Regions from separate parts of the Caballeronia sp. ATUFL_F1_KS39 genome, predicted to be linked through region 2. Evidence: riboswitches for the same ligand, from Rfam matches in the RefSeq annotation. Region 2 holds a riboswitch; the other holds the start of a gene.
What was found. Region 2 has a riboswitch for thiamine pyrophosphate ahead of NCR93_RS12400 (FAD-dependent oxidoreductase). Riboswitches for the same ligand answer to the same signal wherever they lie in the genome.
Positions count from the first base shown of each region.

Region 1 (3,647 bases), on a different contig from region 2:
GTGTATCGGCCGCTGAGGCCCGTCCGGAAAGGGTTTCGGATTCGTTAGAGGAATTGCTCGGGATGCGCGAAGACCCCGCGCGGTGCTGCATCGATCAATGCAGCGTCGCCGCGTGACGAGAAGCGGTTTTTACAAGGATGGTGCGTTCAGAGAAGCCCCCGCCGCCGCTGATCAAACCAGAACGACAGCCCAACGGAAAGCAGAATCACAACGGTCGCAATCAAGGTCCATTGCGTGACGATTTCCCCGAGCAGCAGCGCGCCCAAACCAACCGCCACCACCGGATTCACATAAAGACAACTCGTCGCGACGATCGTGCTCGTATTGCGGATCAGAAAGTTATACGCGACATAAGCGGCCATCGAACCGATCACAACGAGATACAAAAACGAGAACCCCGCGCCGACGCCGACGCTCGTCAACCGCTCGCCCGATGCGAACGCGATCGCCGTCGCGATCAATCCGCCCAAACCGATCTGCAGCGCCGTCGACATCAGCAGATCGGAAGGCTGCGGCAGGCGCGTCGCCAGATGCGCGCCGCCCGCCCAGAAGATCGCTGCGCACAGAATCGCCAGCGTGCCGACCGTCGAACTCGGCGAGGGATCGCCGTGATTCAGCAGCACGATCCCGAGCAGACCCAGCGCCACCGCGAACCACTCGCCTTTCGCGACGCCGCGTCCGCTGAGCGCGGTGAAGATCGTCGCGAAAAGCGGCACCGTCGCGACCATCACGGCGGCCGTGCCGGTCCCCACGGTCCGCATGCCGTAAGCCATCATCCCGCTCGACAGACCTTCCAGCAACGTGCCGACGATCGCCGCGTTGCGCACTTCCCGCGCGCTGGGCCACACCGACTTGCGATGCACCGCGATCAAGAATAGCCCGATGCCCGCGAACAGATTGCGCAGCCCGCCGAGCATCAACGGCGGAAAAGATTCGAGCGCGAGATGGATGCCGAGATACGTCGATCCCCAAACGAGATAGACGACCGTCAGCGCAAGCGCGACCTGCCCCTTGAAAGAGCGCGGCGCGCGAAACGGAAAACGGTCAGGGAAGCTGAACGGCAGGCGCGGCGGAGGCAGAGCGGACATGCATCACTCCGCGGCGACGGCTGCGCGCCGGAGAAAAACGGGCAAAACCAGACAGAACGACATGGCGTAAAGCAAAGGGGAATGGCGCGAGGAAGGACCGCGCGACCTTCGGGAAAACCCGGAAATCCGCGGCGCCCGACATTATGCAGTAAGCGCTCGCATCCATCGGCTCATTTTCGGGATGGTTGCCAAGACGCCACGCCGCGGTGTAACGTGTCGGCTGCTAACGCGGGGGTCCTGCGTTGCACATCGCGGTTTCGTGCGGTTTCATCGGCGAAGCGCTTCGTGTGGCGTGGGTGAGAAATACCCTTTGAACCTGATCTGGATAATGCCAGCGCAGGGAAGCGTTCGGGTTCCATAGGCCGCAGTCCACGCCACTTCAACCGAACCCGTACCTTTCCATCTCGTTCCTCCCTGTTTAGCTCCTGAGTCACCACGAGCTACGACATCGCTCGTGCTGAAAAAAATCGTCCCTTAGGAGATCAAGCACATGAATGCCAACCCGAAGTTCCTCTCGGAAAACGCCGTCGTCGATGCCGCCGCCATCGCGCCGCTGCCGAACTCGCGCAAGGTCTATGTCGAAGGTTCGACGCCCGACATCCGCGTGCCGATGCGCGAGATCACGCAATCCGACACGCCCGACGGCTTCGGCGGCGAGAAGAATCCGCCCGTCTACGTGTACGACACGTCGGGCCCGTACACCGACCCCGACGCGCAGATCGACATTCGCAGCGGTCTGCCCGCGCTGCGCGGCGCGTGGATCGAAAAGCGCGGCGACACCGAGGAACTGAGCGGCCTGTCGAGCGAGTTCGGCCGCGAGCGCGCCGCCGATCCGAAAACGGCCGAACTGCGCTTTCCGGGTTTGCACCGTCATCCGCGCCGCGCGCTCGCCGGCAAGAACGTCTCGCAGATGCACTACGCGCGGCAAGGCATCATCACGCCGGAGATGGAGTACATCGCGATTCGCGAGAACCAGCGTCGCGCGGAGTATCTCGAAAGCCTGCGCACGAGCGGCCCCAACGGCGAAAAGCTCGCGAAGATGATGGGCCGCCAGCACGCCGGACAAGCCTTCGGCGCGGCGGCGTTCGGCAAGGACGCGGCGAAGGAAATCACGCCTGAATTCGTGCGCGAGGAAGTGGCGCGCGGCCGCGCGATCATCCCCGCGAACATCAATCACCCGGAAAGCGAGCCGATGATTATCGGCCGCAACTTCCTCGTGAAGATCAACGCGAACATCGGCAATTCGGCGGTCACGTCGTCGATCGGCGAGGAAGTCGACAAGATGACGTGGGCGATTCGCTGGGGCGGCGACACGGTCATGGATCTGTCGACCGGCAAGCACATCCACGAAACGCGCGAGTGGATCATCCGCAATTCGCCGGTGCCGATCGGCACGGTGCCGATCTATCAGGCGCTCGAAAAGGTGAACGGCAAGGCCGAAGACCTGACGTGGGAAATCTTCCGCGACACGCTCATCGAGCAGGCGGAGCAAGGCGTCGATTACTTCACCATTCACGCCGGCGTGCGCCTGCAATACGTGCCGCTGACCGCGAACCGCATGACGGGCATCGTGTCGCGCGGCGGCTCGATCATGGCGAAGTGGTGCCTCGCGCATCACAAGGAAAGCTTCATTTACGAGCACTTCGAAGACATCTGCGAAATCATGAAGCAATACGATGTCTCGTTCTCCCTCGGCGACGGCCTGCGCCCCGGCTCGATCTACGACGCCAATGACGAAGCCCAGCTCGGCGAACTGAAGACGCTCGGCGAACTGACGCAGATCGCGTGGAAGCACGACGTGCAGGTGATGATCGAAGGCCCCGGCCACGTTCCGATGCAGCTCATCAAGGAAAACATGGACCTGCAACTGGAATGGTGCGACGAAGCGCCCTTCTACACGCTCGGGCCGCTGACGACCGACATCGCGCCGGGTTACGACCACATCACGTCGGGCATCGGCGCTGCGATGATCGGCTGGTTCGGCACCGCGATGCTCTGCTACGTCACGCCCAAGGAACACCTGGGGCTGCCGAACAAGGACGACGTGAAGGAAGGCATCATCACGTACAAGCTCGCGGCGCACGCGGCCGATCTCGCGAAGGGTCATCCGGGCGCGCAGGTGCGGGACAACGCGCTGTCGAAGGCACGCTTCGAATTCCGCTGGGAAGACCAGTTCAATCTCGGTCTCGATCCGGACAAGGCGCGCGAATTCCACGACGAAACGCTGCCGAAGGATTCCGCGAAGGTCGCGCATTTCTGCTCGATGTGCGGCCCGCACTTCTGCTCGATGAAGATCACGCAGGACGTGCGCGATTTCGCGGCGAAGCAAGGTGTCAGCGAAAGCGAGGCGCTCGCCAAGGGCATGGAGACGAAGGCGATCGAGTTCGTGAAAAAGGGCGCGGAAATCTATCAGCCGACCTGAAGCTTCTGACTCGCTGACAACGGCCTGTCGCACAGCGCGTGCGGCAGGCCGTTTTTTATGTGTGCGCCGGGCGCAAAGCCTTGTCGGGCCTGAATGAGCGGTTCATCCGACGATTCGGGCATCTTTTCTGCTGGTTG
Region 1 covers NZ_JALQDZ010000005.1:33,173-36,819, reverse strand. The annotation lists gene NCR93_RS04880 (EamA family transporter) at 147-1,088, opposite strand; TPP riboswitch at 1,309-1,449, shown strand; gene thiC (phosphomethylpyrimidine synthase ThiC) at 1,579-3,510, shown strand.
Region 1: another riboswitch for thiamine pyrophosphate. It lies ahead of thiC (phosphomethylpyrimidine synthase ThiC); the one in region 2 lies ahead of NCR93_RS12400 (FAD-dependent oxidoreductase).

Region 2 (3,647 bases):
TCGAGATTGCACAGACGCAGCGCGTCGCGCGACTCTTCATCGCTGAACGTTCCGCCCGCCGACGGATACGAAAGCGCCGCGCGCAACGTGCCGATCGGCAGATAACTCATCTGCGGGACGAACATCATCTTCGCGTCGACGGGCGCGTCGATCGTGCCGTCGCCGAACGGCCAAAGACCCGCGAGCGCGCGCATCAACGTGCTCTTGCCCGAGCCCGATGGACCGACGACCAGCCAGCGCGAACCCGGCTCGATCGACACGTTCGCCACGCGCGAAAGCGGCGTGCCGTTGGGCAGCGCGAGCATGAGCCCGTTCGTCGTGAGCGACGGCGTGCTCGTGTAGTGCAGGTTGATGCCGCCGCGCTCCGTCGCCGGCGACGTTTCTTCGCGGATATGCGTCGAGCGCATCACGCGCTTGAATTCGCGCAGACGATTCACGGTCGCGCGCCATTCGACCAACGTCGAATAACTGTTGATGAACCACGAAAACGAATCGCTGACCGTGCCGAACGCCGATGAAATCTGCATCAGCACGCCAAACGAAAACGCGCCCGCGAAGTAGCGCGGCGCGGCGACCATGATCGGGAAAATGATCGCGATCTGCCCGTAGAACGACAGCACGAAGGTCATGCGCTTCGTGTACTTCATGATCATCCACCAGTTGTCGCGAATGCGCTGGAAGATGGTCTTTGCGTTCGCCGTTTCGGTCGCGATGCCGTCATAAAACGCAATCTGTTCGGCGTTCTCGCGCACGCGGATCAGGCCGAAACGGAAATCGGCCTCGACCTTCTGCTGCTGATAGTTGATCGACACGAGCGGATGCCCGACCTTCTGGATGATCAGCGAGCCGAGAATCGCGTAGAGCGCGGCGGCCCAGACCATATAGCCCGGAATCGTGATCGGCGTGCCGCCGAGCGAGAAGGTCAGCGCGCCCGCGATGGTCCAGAGAATCGTGATGAAAGTGACGAGCGTGACGAGCGTCGAAAGCAGATCGAGCGAGAGCGAAAGCGTGGTGGTGGCGAAGGATTGCAGGTCGTCGGAAATACGCTGGTCGGGGTTGTCGGCGAGGCGGTCGCGCTCGATGCGGTAGAACGCCTTGTCACCGAGCCATTGTTCCAGAAAGCGGTTGGTGAGCCATTGACGCCAGCGAAACGCGAGCATCTGCCGCAGATATCGACCGTACACCGCGAGCAGGATGTACGCGAACGCGAGGCCCGTGAAGATCAGCAGCAGATGCGGAAAGTCCTTGACGTTCTTGTTCTGCAGCGCGTTGTAGAAGTCGGCGTTCCAGCTGTTGAGCCGGACGTTGATCCACACAACGGTCATGTTGATCGCGATGATCGCGACGAGAAGGCCCCACGCGAAGCCGCGCTCCTCCGACACCCAGTAGGGCTTGATGAGGCTCCACGCCGAGACTTCGTCGGCCTTCTGCTGCGTGCTATCGGTATGCGTGTTGGTCATGAGCTTCCTGCTGATGCGCCTCGTGGCGCCCGATTGTTACGTCCGCGGCCGGGCCGCGCGCGGCGTTTTCCGGCTCCGCAGATTGTTCCGGGGTTCGCTTAACGCTCACTTAATTTCGGGCGATCGTCCTGCGAACCATGTTCGCGGCATTGTGCCAGAGTGCCGCCGCGCACGATAAAAGGCGGGGAATCCCGGTTTGCAGCGCCTTCGCCTTTCATGTTTTAATGACCCTCGACGAAACAGGGGTGCTTCGCGTGCATCGGCGGCCGGAACGGTCGGCAGCGCGGCGAGGCTGAGAGAGACCCTTTGCACCCGATCCGGGTAATACCGGCGAGGGAAGTTTCCGGAGACCGCGCGAGCCTCGCGCCATTCCTCCAGTCTCTTCCAGTCCTTTCTTCGCGCCCGGCGCGCTTCATGCGCTGCCGAGCCGGTCTCTCCCGCTGATTTCGTCCTCGTGATGTGGCGCCGCGCCAGCACGATCGGGATCGCGTCTTTCGTCTCCATCGTGCAGCGCAGCGTTACGCGTATGGAGACATCGAATTGATGAACAGAATCGATCAGGGCGCCGCGCGCCGGCCGGATTTCGCCGTCGTCGGCGGCGGGCTCGTCGGACGGCTCGCCGCCTGGCAACTCGCGGGCGCGGGCCACGACGTCGCGCTTTACGAACGCGGCGACGCCGCCGGCACGCAGTCGGCCGCGTGGGTCGCCGCCGCCATGCTCGCGCCGCTCGCGGAAGCGGCGAGCGCGGAGCCGCTCGTCGTCGGGCTGGGGGCGGCATCGCTCGAACGCTGGCCTGAACTCATCGCGCAATTGCCCGAGCCGGTTTTCTTTCAGCGCAACGGCACGCTCGTCGTCTGGCACGGCGCGGATCGCGCCGAAGCGCCGCTCTTCGAACGCCGTCTCAAGGCCAATTCGCCCGCCGATCTGCTCGACGGCGGCTTCGTCAAGCTCGCGGGCGCGCAAGTCGCGCAAGCCGAACCGGCGCTCGGAACGCGCTTCGCGCAGGGCTGGCTGCTGCCGAACGAAGGCCAACTGGACAACCGTCAGGCGCTTGGCGCGCTCGCCGCCGGACTTGCCGCGCGCGGCGTGCGTACGCACTGGAACACCGCCGTCGATGCGATGCCCGACGCGCGCTGGATCATCGATTGCCGCGGCCTCGGCGGCAAGCCCGCGTGGCCCGCGCTGCGCGGCATTCGCGGCGAAGTCGCGCGCGTGCACGCGCCGGGCATCGGGCTGACGCGGCCGGTGCGGCTCTTGCATCCGCGCTATCCGCTCTACATCGCGCCGAAGGAGAACGATCTCTACGTGATCGGCGCGACGGAAGTCGAGGGCGAGGACATGTCGCCCGTGAGCGTACGTTCGGCGCTCGAGCTGCTGAGCGCCGCGTTCGCGGTGCATCCGGGTTTCGGCGAGGCGCGCATCCTCGAACTGAACTCGCATTGCCGGCCGACCTTGCCGGATCACCGGCCGGCGATCGTCTGGGACGGGGCGCGGACCTTGCGCGTGAACGGCTTGTACCGGCACGGCTTCATGATCGCGCCCGAAGTCGCGGATGCCGCGTGCCGTCTCGCCGACGCGCTCGCTTCCGGCGATATCGCCGATGCCGAGGCCTTCTCCGATTTCCGCAGCGCCGCGCGCTGGCCCGAACTGCTGCACGGCGAGTTCGCGGTTGCGCCAGCGCTCTAGTCATCAGGAAACAACCATGAACATCCACATCAATCAGCGCGTCTTCGATTTGCCCGACGCCACCACCGTCACCGACGCGCTCGCCGCGTTCGGCGCGAAACCGCCGTTCGCGGTCGCGCTGAACGGCCAGTTCGTCGCGCGCGGCGAACACGCCACGAAAACGCTCGCCGCCGGCGACAAGCTCGACGTCGTGTCGCCCGTCGCGGGCGGCTGAACTCCGAACCGAAGGATCGAACCATGACCATTTCCACCGCCGACGTCCTCACGCTCTACGGCGAGACGTTTCCGAGCCGCGTGCTGCTCGGCACGTCGCGTTATCCGTCGCTGCAATCGCTTTCCGACTCCATCGACGCCGCTCGGCCGGGCATGGTCACGGTCGCGCTGCGCCGTCAGTCGGAGACCGGGGAAGCCGGCTTCTTCGATGTGCTCAAGCGCCACGGCGTCGCGCTTTTGCCGAACACGGCGGGCTGCCAGAGCGTCGACGAGGTGCTCACGACCGCG
Region 2 covers NZ_JALQDZ010000022.1:26,414-30,060, reverse strand. The annotation lists gene NCR93_RS12405 (ABC transporter ATP-binding protein/permease) at 1-1,460, opposite strand, end outside; TPP riboswitch at 1,692-1,816, shown strand; gene NCR93_RS12400 (FAD-dependent oxidoreductase) at 2,004-3,146, shown strand; gene thiS (sulfur carrier protein ThiS) at 3,163-3,360, shown strand; gene NCR93_RS12390 (thiazole synthase) at 3,384-3,647, shown strand, end outside.